Linked DNA regions of Pseudolabrys taiwanensis. The protein of the gene in region 1 interacts with the protein of each later gene in a pairwise test. Links are inferred from orthologs where the notes say so. Each region holds a gene or a part of one and is shown on either strand. Other genes may lie near its edges. The genes, in order: dnaQ and dnaE.

The links.
Region 2: the proteins of dnaQ (region 1) and dnaE interact in binary tests that used the Escherichia coli proteins (3 or more experiments, as listed by UniProt). The link is inferred for Pseudolabrys taiwanensis from one-to-one orthologs.

Annotation. Positions count from the first base shown.
Region 1 is NZ_CP031417.1:3,983,415-3,989,166, forward strand. The notes cover bases 1,758-4,597. They hold dnaQ (DNA polymerase III subunit epsilon), read right to left. Parts: upstream 3,610-4,597; coding sequence 2,905-3,609; downstream 1,758-2,904. Other genes in these bases: DW352_RS18925 (methyl-accepting chemotaxis protein), read left to right, coding at 1,758-2,904; coaE (dephospho-CoA kinase), read right to left, coding at 3,615-4,214; DW352_RS18940 (Maf family protein), read right to left, coding at 4,368-4,597. Also shown: DW352_RS18910 (FxsA family protein), read left to right, coding at 1-229; protein-export chaperone SecB, read left to right, coding at 372-848; DW352_RS18920 (hypothetical protein), read left to right, coding at 1,097-1,402; more of DW352_RS18925, read left to right, coding at 1,399-1,757; more of DW352_RS18940, read right to left, coding at 4,598-4,976; DW352_RS18945 (pyruvate, water dikinase regulatory protein), read right to left, coding at 5,183-5,752. UniProt on the Escherichia coli protein: DNA polymerase III is a complex, multichain enzyme responsible for most of the replicative synthesis in bacteria. The epsilon subunit contain the editing function and is a proofreading 3'-5' exonuclease.
Region 2 is NZ_CP031417.1:1,286,407-1,293,305, reverse strand. The notes cover bases 1,502-5,488. They hold dnaE (DNA polymerase III subunit alpha), read left to right. Parts: upstream 1,502-1,853; coding sequence 1,854-5,288; downstream 5,289-5,488. Other genes in these bases: nhaA (Na+/H+ antiporter NhaA), read left to right, coding at 5,400-5,488. Also shown: DW352_RS06185 (ABC transporter ATP-binding protein), read left to right, coding at 1-165; DW352_RS06180 (hypothetical protein), read right to left, coding at 268-609; DW352_RS06175 (HXXEE domain-containing protein), read right to left, coding at 816-1,286; more of nhaA, read left to right, coding at 5,489-6,899. UniProt on the Escherichia coli protein: DNA polymerase III is a complex, multichain enzyme responsible for most of the replicative synthesis in bacteria. This DNA polymerase also exhibits 3' to 5' exonuclease activity. The alpha chain is the DNA polymerase catalytic subunit.

The DNA.
Region 1 (5,752 bases):
GGCGGACACGACCGGCGGCCTTGTGATTCTCGCGGGGATTCTACTGTTAGTTCCAGGGTTTATCACCGACGTGGTGGCGTTGGGCGTCCTGTTGTCGACCCTCTTCAGGGCCCGCCGCGATCCGCCGCCGCGCGCCGACGGGGTCGTCGACCTCGACCCCGAGCAATGGCACCGGGTCCCCGAACCTGCCTTGCGCGACGACCGCGATCCCGGGCGCCGACCCGGTTAACCGGCCCCGGCGGTGGGCACCGCGCATCCTTGTTCGCCTCAGGGCCCTATGTTAGCCAACCGCCGCGCGCATTCCGCAGCATGCGGGGGCGCCGACCCTTCCTTAAACGTCCGGGCGCCCTGCCGCCACGCGAGGAGAATTCATGTCGACGACCAATGGCGGCCCGAGCCAGGACAATCAGCCGCAGCTCAACGTTGTGGCTCAGTACATCAAGGATTTTTCGTTCGAAAACCCGAACGCGCCGCGCTCGCTGCAGGGCGGCACCGAGCCGCCGCAAATCGGCATCCAGATCAATGTCGAGGCGCAGCCGCTCTCCGACACTGACATCGAGGTGTCGCTCAAGCTCGAAGGCAAGGCTGAGCTCCAGGGCAGCCTGATGTTCGGCTTCGAACTGGATTTCGCCGGCGTCTTTCGCATCGTCAATGTGCCGCAGGAAAGTCTGAACGCGATCGTGCTGATCGAGTGCCCGCGTCTGTTGTTCCCATTCGCGCGCGAGATCATCGCGACGGCGGTGCGCAACGGCGGCTTCCCGCCACTGCTGCTCGATCCGGTCGACTTCGTCGCGCTGTATCGTCAGAAGATGGCACAGCTGCAGCCGAGCGAGTTCCCGCAGGCATAAGCCGCGTACGTCCTCGAGCGCTATCGTTTGTCATGGCCGGGATACGTCCCGGCCATTTTTTTGTGCCTTGTGCGCGCTCGTTTTCCGATCGACGCATAGACAATTGCACGCAAAACAATCGCGATAAACGCGACGTCCCGCAATACTCCATTAACTGCAATTCCTTATCTGTGAATAGCCGGATGACGTGTTGGTCCGTCTTGAGCCGCCCATACAGCCTCCTTCACAAACTCATTGATGTAAGCGTCTTGGCCTGCCTTTCACTCGGCGGTCTTTACCTTGGCGCGCGGATCGGTCTGGCACCGCGCGATCCGAGCGCAAGTGTCGCCGTCATCTTCCCACCGTGGACGAGCGCGGCCGACACCGTGGCACAGTCCGTCGCGCATCGTGGACGGTTCATGCGTTTCGGCGGCGTACCGTTCATTGCCGTGGTCATGCCCGACGACGATCATTACGCCGATGAAACTCTCGCCACCGGCGCCTGGCTCGTTCTCGATTCACGCCTGCTCGCGGCATGCGCCGGCGTGTTCTCACCTTTGGCGTCGGCCACATGAAAAGCCTTGCTGCCTTTCAACACGCGGTGGCGCAAACGCTGACGGTATTGGCACTCGCGCACGTACCGCTGCTCGGCCTGTTCGCCGCCGCCATCGGCAGGCCGGTCTGGCCGAATGTTTTCATTGCTGCCGCGCTTGCCACCGCGCCGGTCCTGGCAATGTTGCTGAAGCGGCCCACCATCGTCGTCGCCATTGCGCTCTGTATCGCTCTGATCGGACAGACCTCGCTGCTGGTTTTCATCTTCGACGGCCATCCCTGGCAGGTCGAGATGCACTTTTACTATTTCACGGTGTTGGCGCTGCTGTCCGGCTTCTGCGAGTGGCCGGTGCTGGTGGTGGCCGCCGGCTTGATTGCGCTGCACCACCTGAGCCTGAACTTTTTGCTACCGTCGGCGATCTATCCGGGCGGCGCGGACCTGTTTCGCGTCGGCTTTCACGCCGCCGTCGTTATCGTCGAGACCGCCATGCTGATCCGGATCAGCATCGCTATCCGCGGGGCCTTCACGGGCGCCGATGCGGCGCAACGTCAGGTGCAGGAAGCGGCGGAGGCTCTCGCGGCGAATGCGCGCGAACGCGAACGTGAACTCGCCGCCACGACCTACCGCGCCGATCGATTGGCGCAACTTCTCGCGCGCTTTCAGCACGAGATCACGGAATCGACCGATCTGCTCTACGAGGCCGCCCAGCAGTTGCAGCACGATGCCGACGGCCTCGACAAGACGGCGGCGCAGACCAACACGCAGTCCGCCACCGTCGTCACGGCATCCGAACAAACCGCCGAAAAGGTCCAATCAGCGGCAAATGCCGGCGACGAACTGGCGCAAACGATTGCCGCCATCGGCTCGAACGCGGCGCGCTCCTCTCAGGTTGCAACGGCGACCGTCACCGAGGCGGCCCATACCACCGCCACGATCGACGAACTCGCGGCGGTCGCTGGCGAGATCGGCAAGGTCACCGACCTCATCAGTTCCATCGCCAGGCAGACCAATCTCTTGGCGTTGAACGCCACGATCGAGGCGGCGCGCGCCGGCGCCGCCGGCCGCGGTTTCGCGGTCGTCGCGCAGGAAGTGAAGATACTCGCGGCGCAGACAGCCAGCGCAACCGACGAGATCGAACAACGCATCAACGCCATGCAGGTGGTGACCACGCGCTCGGTCACGGCGATTCAAAAGATATCAGCGACAATCCGGGAACTGCACCAGTTCTCCTCGGTCATTGCCGATACGGTCGATCAGCAGATCGACGCAACCCACGCTATTGCCGCCAACGTCAATGCCGCCGCGGCAAGCGTGGTGCAGATCGGCGGCGCCATTGGCAAAATCGAAAACATGGCCAATGAAGCCTCGCGCTCGGCCAACAAGTTGAACGACGCCGCTGCCGGCGTGACGCAACAGGCCCAACGCATCCGCGAGCAGATGCGGATACTGACAAACGAAATGAACGCAGTGCCGGATTGTCCGTCGCAGGCGCTGTCCCTCGGCGCGAGCGCGGCCGCAGCCTGATCAGCCGCCACTTTCCGGCAGATAAGCGCGCCAGATCGGGCTTTCGCCCAGCGTTGCGATAAAAGCGCGGTGCGCTTCGCGCTCCGCATCGGACACGCGGGGCGTGAGAGGCACCGGACGCTGTCGCACGACAATGACGCCATCGACGCCGACCGGCTGTTCGACTCCGACATCCGCAAGGCCGAGCGAAGCCTGGCGGCCGCCGATCAACTCGAGATAGACCTCGGCCAGAATCTCGGCGTCGAGCAAAGCGCCGTGCTTGGTGCGACGCGAGTTATCGATGCCGTAACGCGAGCAGAGGGCGTCGAGATTGTAGGGTCCTGCCGAATGCCTGCGGCGGGCTAGCATCAAGGTATCGACCAGCCGGTCACGCGACAGGATCGCGCGGTTGGCGCGCTTGAGTTCGTGGCAGATGAAGCCGTAGTCGAAGTTCGCATTGTGGGCGACGAGCGGCGCATCGCCGATGAAGGCGAGGAAGTCGTCGACGACCTCGTGGAACCGCTTGTGGCCGCGCAGAAACTCTTCCGACAAGCCGTGCACCGCGAAGGCCTCGGCCGGCATGTCGCGCTCCGGATTGACGTAGACGTGGAACGTCGCGCCGGTCGGAATACGGTTGAGCAGCTCGACGCAGCCGAGCTCGACCAGGCGATGGCCCTGGTTGGGATCGAGGCCGGTGGTTTCGGTGTCGAGGACGATCTCGCGCATGGCTGTCAGCTCTTTCGATTCGCCATCTTAGCGATGCGCGCGAGAATTTCACGCACCTGCTGGTGCGCCGCCTCATAGCCCTGCGACGTATCCACGACGAAATCGGCGCGGGCGCGTTTCTCCGCGTCGGGCATCTGTTTGCCCAGAATGGCCGCGAACTTTTCCTCGGTCATGCCAGGGCGCTCGAAAGCCCGGGCGCGTTGCACGTCGGCCGGCGCCGACACCACCACCACCGCGTCGCACCGCGCGTCGCCGCCGGTTTCGTACAACAACGGGATGTCGAGCACCGCCACTTCGGCGCCAGCCTGCTCGGCCTCGCGCAGGAACCGCTCGCGCACCTCGGCGACGAGTGGATGCACGATCGCCTCGAGCCGCTGGATAGCGGCGGCGTTGACGAGCACCTGCTTGGCGAGCTTCTCACGGTCGACCTTGCCGTTCGCGGTCGTGCCCGGAAACGCCGCTTCGATCAGCGGCACCGCCTCGCCCTCGTAGAGCTTGTGCACGGAGGCATCGGCGTCGTGCACCGGCACGCCCTCCTCGGCGAAGAACTTCGCCGTGGTCGATTTCCCCATGCCGAGGGAGCCGGTGAGTCCGAGGACGAACATGTTGCTCATTGTCTTGCTTCGACCCGTCACTCCGAGGTGCTCGGCCGAAGGTCGAGCCTCGAAGGGCGACGGCCCCGACAGTGCCCGTCATCCTTCGAGGCGCGCAAGGACGCGCACCTCAGGATGACGATGCGCGCGCGGAAAAAGCACAGATCACCCATCGACGAAGCCGTGCTCGCGCAGATATTCCAGGAACTGCAACAGCGGCAGGCCGAGGATCGTGAAGTAGTCGCCTTCGACCTTCTCGAACAGATGGATACCGATGCCCTCGAGCTGATAGGCGCCGACGCTTGTCAGCGCCGCGTTGCCAGCCATATCGAGATACTCTTCGAGGAAGCGGTCGGAGAAGTCGCGCATCGTCAGCCGTGCGGTCTCGATGCAGGAAAACAACAGCGTGCCATCGCGCACGAGCGCGAGCGCCGAATGCAGCTCGTGCGTCCGCCCGCGCAATGCACGCAATTGCTCGGCAGCAGCGGCGGCGTCCACCGGCTTGCTCAGGCGCATGTCGCCGCAGGCGAGCGTCTGATCGGCACCCAGCACCGGCCGGCCCGGCACCGTCGCCGCGATGGCGTCAGCCTTGGCGCGTGCGAGCACACGGGCCGCAGCGGCGGCATCGCTGACGCCAGCCTCGGCTTCCACCGCCCGTTCGTCGATGTGCGCCGGCCGTATTTCAAAGCGCAGCCCCGCGGCGGCGAGGATCTTGCCGCGAATATCGCTTTTTGAAGCGAGCACCAAAGGCTGACGTGAAAGCCAAAGCGGCATGAACATCTCTCTCTTGATCCCTCCCCCGGAAGGAGAAGGTTGTCGCGCACCCGAAGTCGGATACATCCGACTTCGCTCAGATTAAAGGGCCGAGCTCGGCTATGGCCGAGTTCGGGTGCACGACGGGGTGGGGTTATCGCGCCGCAATCGACAAAAAACCACCCCCACCCACCACCTGGGCGACGACCCCCAAACGGGGAACGGATTCAAGAGATCGGGGCGCGCCGACGCTCGCTGAGGAGCCGCATCACCGCCGCGGCGGTTTCCTCGATCGAGCGGCGCGTCACGTCGATGGTCGGCCAGTTGTGCTTCGCGCAGAGCCGCCGCGAATACTGGAGCTCTTCGGTGACCGCGGTCTTGTCGATGTACTGATCGTCGTCGCGATGCGCCTTGAGGCCGAGCAGCCGGTTTTCCCGGATTTGCACGATGCGCTCAGGACTGGCGTAGAGGCCGACGACCAGCGGCCGCGTCAGCTTCTCCACCGATGGCGGCAACGGCACGCGCGGCACCAGCGGCACGTTTCCGGTCTTGACGCCACGATTGGCGAGATAGATCGACGTTGGCGTCTTCGAGGTGCGCGACACGCCGATCAACACGACATCGGCTTCCTCCAGCCCCTCCACCTGCTGCCCATCGTCGTGCATCATCGTGTAGTTCAGCGCCTCGATGCGCTGGAAATATTCAGCGTTGAGCACGTGCTGCGCGCCGACGCGATGAATGGTCTCGGCGCCGAGATAGGATTGAAACAGCCGCAAGACCGGCCCCAGCACAGACAT
Region 2 (6,899 bases), 2.7 Mb from region 1 along the record:
GGCAACCTCGACGTTCACACCGCCGAGCACGTGTTCAACGCGCTGCACCAGCTCGTGCGCGCCTCCGGCCTCGCCACCATCATCGCCACCCACAACATGGAGCTCGCCGCCCGCATGGACCGGCGCGTGACGTTGCAGGAGGGCAAAGTGGTGGAGATGGAGTGACCGCCGATCACTCTTTCGGAGTGACGTGTGCGATACGTCTCCGTGCAGACCGGTTGTTGGAAGCTGTTGAAGAGGAGGCCGTCCGAAGACGGCCTCTCAACCTCAGAGCTTCATCAGGAAAAGAATTTCGGTAAAGGCGGGCCGATTGTCGATCGTGAAAGTCTGGCCGCCGGTTGCCGGGTTGTGGCCGCTGCTCCAAGGCGTGTTGCCCCAGTGGTAATCGCTGCCTTTGCGGCCGTCTTCCGCAACGGTGATGCTGTTTTGATCGGTGCCACCCGAATGTCCCACTTGGCCGATCGACGCCGCGCCACGTAGGAACTTGCCGATCAAATTCGGCGTCCCATTAGCACCGTCGCAGATCGCCCAACCGTGAGGAATGGATCCCGACGTGCCGTACCATGCGATAATTGCGCCTTTCGGCATGTCATGATGTTCGTCTGACATTTCTCCCCCCTTTTTGGTTCTTGCGCTCGCCACGTTAGGAGGGAAGTGCAGGGTTGATAAGTATATTTTGTGCAACTTTTGCGTATGTCCGTCCGCGCTTCCGCCCCCGCTCCATCATTCCCATCCACATCATGGCGCTCGCCGCCCGCATGGAGCGGCGCGTGACCTTGCGGGAAGGCAAAGTGGTGGAGATGGAGTGACCGCCGTCAGCCCTGGCGGAAATAGGGACGATTCTTCAGCTTCAGCATGACGACCGGGTAGGCCATCAGCAGCGCCCCGGCGGCGAAAGCCGCGATGGCGACGCCGAGGCTCAGGCGCCCCTCGTTGTGCGCCTGCCAGAACATGGCGATGCCGAGCGGGTAGAAGAACAGGATCGCGGTCGACAGGCCCGGCGAGTAGCGTCCCTTCGTGCGCGCGAACGGCAACACGTGGAAGAAGGTGGCGTTGATCAGCATCAGCGCTGCGTAAGTGAGCGGGCCGAGCGCAAAGCGCGGCGCCAATTCGGCCTGCGCGAAGCCGAGCACCACGACGACGGCATTGGTGACGTAGAAGTCGGTCCATTCGACCGGCAGGCCGATCACCGCGCGCGCCCAGTTGCGCCAGTCGAGGACGAATTCCTCGAGGATATGCGCGGCGTAAGCGGCAAGCGCGAGCCAGGCGAGGTCGGGGAGGGACATGGCCCCAACCTAATGCGATTCGCGCGGGACCGTGGCGACCCGCGCTTCCGCCGGTCGTCGCAACACACCGGCGAGGTGGAAAGTGCGGGATTTCTCCGAGGATAGCGGGTGCTAGCTCTCGCCGTTAACGGCTGATTCACCCTTTGGGCGGCGACGCTTGACTCAAGAACAGAAGAAGAACTATGTTCTCTGTACGTTCTTAGTGGAGGCCGTCATGATCAAAGCCGTGATCCAGGAAGCTGCTGCCCTCGCGTCCCTCTCGCTGTTCGTTGGCATGATCGCCATCTGGTCGCACGTCCTGGGGGCGCTGTAGCGCTCGTTCCGTAGCGTCGCGTTGCGTTGTTGCCAGTGGTGTAACCCGCGTTGGTCATGACCGGACCTGAGGGCGCGTCCCCGAGCGCCCGAGGCCGGCATGACGGGAACTGTCCGGGCCGTTCATCCTTCGAGGCTCGCCCGTCGGGCCCGCACCTCAGGATGACGGGGATAGATTGGGGGTCGGGTGGACTTACGAGACCTCGATCCCCACTGTGGGTGTCCAAGAGGAATCACCCCAAGTTACAGGCAGATATGGCCGACCTGAACTTCGTGCACCTGCACGTGCACTCGTCCTATTCGCTGCTCGAAGGCGCGCTGCCGGTCGGCAAGCTGGCGGAACTCGCCAAAGCCGACAAGCAGCCGGCGCTGGCGCTCACCGACACCGACAACATGTTCGGCGGGCTGGAGTTCTCCGAGAAGCTCACGGGCTATGGCATCCAGCCGATCGTCGGCTGCGCGCTGGCCATCGATTTCGGCGATGTCGAGCATGGCGGCCGCGGCGGGCCGGTCACGCCCGAGCGTTCGCGCATCGTGCTGCTCGCCGCGCGCGAGGAGGGCTACCGCAGCCTGATGCGGCTCAATTCGCGCGCGTTCCTCGAGTCGCCGCCGAACGAGCCGCCGCGCATCAAGCTCGACTGGCTGCAGGGTGAATCGGCGGGGCTCATCGCCTTGACCGGGGGACCGGGCGGTCCGCTCGACTACGCGATCGCGGCCGGACAGGGCCATCTCGCCGGCACACGGCTCGAGTCGCTGATGGCGCTGTTTGGCGACCGGCTCTATGTCGAGCTGCAACGCCATGGCATGGCCAACGAACGGCGGGCCGAGCCGGTGCTGCTCGATCTGGCCTACAGTAAAGGCCTGCCGCTTGTTGCGACCAACGAGCCGTATTTCGCGACGGTCGCCGACTACGAGGCGCATGACGGCCTGATCTGCATCGCCGAGGGCAAGCTGATCGCCGAGTCCGAGCGGCGCCAGCTCACGCCGGAGCACCGCTTCAAGACCCGCGCGGAGATGACGGCGTTGTTCGCCGATCTGCCGGAGGCTTTGGCGTCGACGATCGAGATCGCCGAGCGCTGCGCTTTCCGCCCGCGCACACACAAGCCGATCCTGCCGCGCTTCTCGCCAGACGAGGACGAGGCCGCGGTGCTGCGCAAAGAGGCCGAGGAAGGGCTCGCGCATCGCATCGCGACCGCCGGTCTTGCCGAAGGCGTGAGCGAAGAGGACTACCGCAAGCGCCTCGACTTCGAACTCAACGTCATCGAGCGCATGAAGTATCCCGGCTACTTCCTGATCGTGTCGGACTTCATCAAATGGGCGAAGGCGCACGGCATTCCGGTCGGGCCGGGCCGCGGCTCCGGCGCAGGTTCGCTGGTCGCTTATGCGCTGACCATCACCGACCTCGATCCGCTGCGGTTCAACCTGCTGTTCGAGCGCTTCCTCAATCCGGAACGCGTGTCGATGCCGGACTTCGACATCGACTTCTGCCAGGACCGCCGCGACGAGGTGATCCGCTACGTGCAGGAGCGCTACGGCCGCGATCAGGTGGCGCAGATCATCACCTTCGGTACCTTGCAGGCGCGCGGCGTGCTGCGCGACGTCGGCCGCGTGTTGCAGATGCCGTACGGCCAGGTCGACAAGCTCTGCAAACTGGTACCGCAGAACCCGGCCAATCCGATCAGCCTCGCCAAGGCCATCGAAGACGAGCCGAAGCTGCAGGCGGAGGCCGAGGCCGAGCCGGTGGTCAAGCGCGCCTTCGACATCGCCAAGAAGCTCGAAGGGCTGAACCGCCACGCCTCGACGCACGCCGCCGGCATCGTCATCGGCGACCGGCCGCTGTCCGAACTCGTGCCGCTCTACCGCGACCCGAAGTCGGACATGCCGGTCACCCAGTTCAACATGAAGTGGGTGGAGCAGGCAGGCCTTGTGAAGTTCGACTTCCTCGGCCTCAAGACCCTGACGGTGCTGCAGACGGCGGTGGCGCTGATCAAGCGGCGCGGCATCGACATCGATCTCGGCCATATCCCGCTCGACGACAAAGCGAGCTACGAGATGCTGGCGCGGGCCGAAACGGTCGGTGTGTTCCAGCTGGAAAGCGCCGGCATGCGCCGCGCGCTGCTCGACATGAAGCCGGACCGGTTCACCGACATCATCGCGCTGGTCGCGCTCTATCGACCGGGTCCGATGGCCAACATCCCGACCTATTGCGCGCGCAAGCACGGGCTGGAAGAGCCGGACTACATCCACCCGAAGCTGGAGCCGGTGCTGAAGGAAACCTTCGGCGTCATCGTCTACCAGGAACAGGTGATGCAGGCCGCGCAGTTGCTGGCCGGCTACTCGCTCGGCGAAGCCGACTTGCTGCGCCGCGCCATGGGCAAGAAGATCCGCAAGGAGATGGAGGCGCAGCGCGCCCGTTTCGTGTCCGGCTGCACCGAGCGCGGCATCGACAAGGCGCAAGCCGACGCCATCTTCGACCTGCTCGAGCGCTTCGCCGAATACGGCTTCAACAAGAGCCACGCCGCCGCTTACGCGCTGGTCGCCTATCAGACGGCGTATCTGAAGGCGAATTTTCCGGTGGAGTTTTTGGCGGCGACCATGACGCTCGATACCGGCAACACCGACAAGCTGTCGGAATTCCGCGCCGAGGCCGAGCGTCTCGGCATCAAGATCGATCCGCCGTCGGTCAACCGCTCGCATGTCGCCTTCGAGGTCGATGGCAACACGATCATCTACGCGCTCGCCGCGCTCAAGGGCGTCGGCAAGCAGGCGGTCGAGACCATCATCGAGGCGCGCAGCGCGAAGCCTTTTGCCGACCTTGCCGATTTTGCCGAGCGCATCAATCCGCGCGCGGTCAATAAGCGCGTGCTGGAGAGCTTGGCCGCCGCCGGCGCCTTCGACGACTTCGAGCGCAACCGCGCGCGTGTCTTCGCCGGCATGGATGTCGTGCTGGGGCGCGCGCAGCGTGCGCATGAGGGCGCGTCGATCGGCCAGAGCGAATTGTTCGGCGGCGGTGGCCAGCGCGAACCGATCGCGCTGCCGAATGTCGATCCGTGGCTGCCGGCGGAACGCCTGCGCCGCGAATACGAGGCCATCGGCTTCTTCCTGTCCGGCCATCCGCTCGACGATTATGCCGGCGTGCTCAAGAAAATGCGGGTGCAGCCCTGGGCCGAGTTCGCCCGCGCGGTGAAGAATGGCGCCACGGCCGGCAAGGTCGCGGCCACCGTCGTGTCGCGGCAGGAACGGCGCACCAAGACCGGCAACAAGATGGGCATCTTCGGCCTGTCGGACCCGACCGGCCATTTCGAGGCGATCGTCTTCTCCGAAGGGCTCGCCGAATATCGCGACCTGCTGGAGCCGGGCGCGGCGGTGCTGCTCGTGCTGGCGGCGGAAGTGCAGGGCGACGAGGTGCGCTGCCGTATCCAGACGGCCGAGCCGCTCGACGCGGCCGCGGCCAGCATGCAGAAGGGCCTGCGCGTGTTCTTGCGCGACGGCGCACCCTTGGAGCAGGTCGCGAAACGCCTCGAGCCGGCGCCGGCGCGCGCGAGCGGGGCCGGCGAGGTGAGCATGATCCTGCTGCTGGGTCAGGGCACCGAGGTGGAGGTGAAGCTGCCCGGCGGCTTCAAGGTCACGCCGCAGATCGCCGGCGCGATCAAGGCCGTGCCCGGCGTCGTCACCGTCGAAGCCTTATGAGCGCCATCACGTCTTGCTGATTGGCGGCCGTCAGGCCGCGACGGTATTGTGCCGCGGCATTGCCGTGCCGCCGCGCGGGTGTAATCCATACAATCACAGGAAGGGGGCCGGGTGTCCGCCGAAAGCTCGAATCATTGGCTCAGCCGTCCGGTCGATCCCACCTTCGATCACTCTCTCGGACCCGACAACGCGCCGATCACCCTCGTCGAATACGGCAGTTACGCCTGTCCTCATTGCCGCGCTGCAAACGACCGCATCGCAGAGGCGCGCGACCGGCTCGGCGATCGCCTGCGCTACGTCTTCCGGCACCGGCCCGTCACGGGCAGCGATCTCGCTCGCCGCGCGGCGGAACTCGCGGAGCGGGCCAGCGACAGCGAGCATTTCTGGCGTGTCCACGTCACCTTGATGACGCGGTCGGAGGCGCTGACGGAGGACGATCTCGTCGCGGCAGCCCGCGAACTCGAACTGCCGTTCGACGACGTCGGGGCGGAGGAGATCGCGCAACGCGCGCATGAGCGTGTCGAGGCGGATGTCGTGAGCGCCCGCGCGAGCGGCGTGATTATCACGCCGACCTTCTTCATCAATGGCCGGCGCTACGACGGCCCCTGGGACGAGTCGTCATTCGCCGATGCGATGTTCGGCACGCTCGGGCATCGCGTGCGATCGGCGGCGCTCGATTTCGCCGGCTGGGCGCCGTCGTCGGGCGTGCTGCTGTTGGTGGCGACGCTGCTCGCGGTGGGGCTCACCAATTCGGCGCTGGGGCCCGGCTTCGACGGGCTGTGGAAGGAATATCTCGGCATCACGTTGGGCGATGCCGCGTTTCGCATGTCGCTGCTGCATTGGATCAACGATGCACTGTTGACCATCTTCTTCTTGGTGGTTGGCTTGGAGATCAAGCGCGAATTTACGGTCGGCCATCTTGCGAGCTTACGATCTGCGGCGCTGCCGATCGCCGCGGCCATCGGCGGCATGGTGGTCCCGGCTGCGCTCTACGCGCTGCTGATCCCGGACGGCCCCTGGGCCTATGGCTGGGGCGTGCCGATGGCGACGGACACGGCCTTCGCCATCGCGCTGATCGTCATGCTGGGCCACCGTGTACCGGTCGAGTTGCGCATCTTCCTGACGGCCGCGGCCATCGTCGACGACATCGGATCGATCGGCGTCGTTGCCGTGTTCTACTCAGGCGCGTTGGACCTGAACTATCTAGCTGCCGCGGGCGCTGTGACCGTGGCGTTGGCGTTGCTCAACCGCGCGCGTGTCTACAGCGTCGCGCCTTATGCCTGGCTCGGCATCCTCTTGTGGGCCTTCGTCCATGCCGGCGGGTTGCATGCGACATTGGCCGGTGTCGTGCTGGCGCTGTTCATTCCGACGCGGCCGCCGGCCAACCTGAAGTCGTTGATGATCCAGGCCAACACGATCGTCGCCGCGGAGGCCAAGCATACCGGGGAGGCGTTGCGGCAGGGACCGTCGACGGCGGCGATCCGCGCGCTTGATGCCATTTACAACCGGTTGGAGTCGCCGGCCGATCGACTGCTGCGTCACGCGGGCGCGCGTTCGAGCTACGTGGTGCTGCCGCTGTTCGCACTGGCCAACGCCGGCGTCGCTATCAGG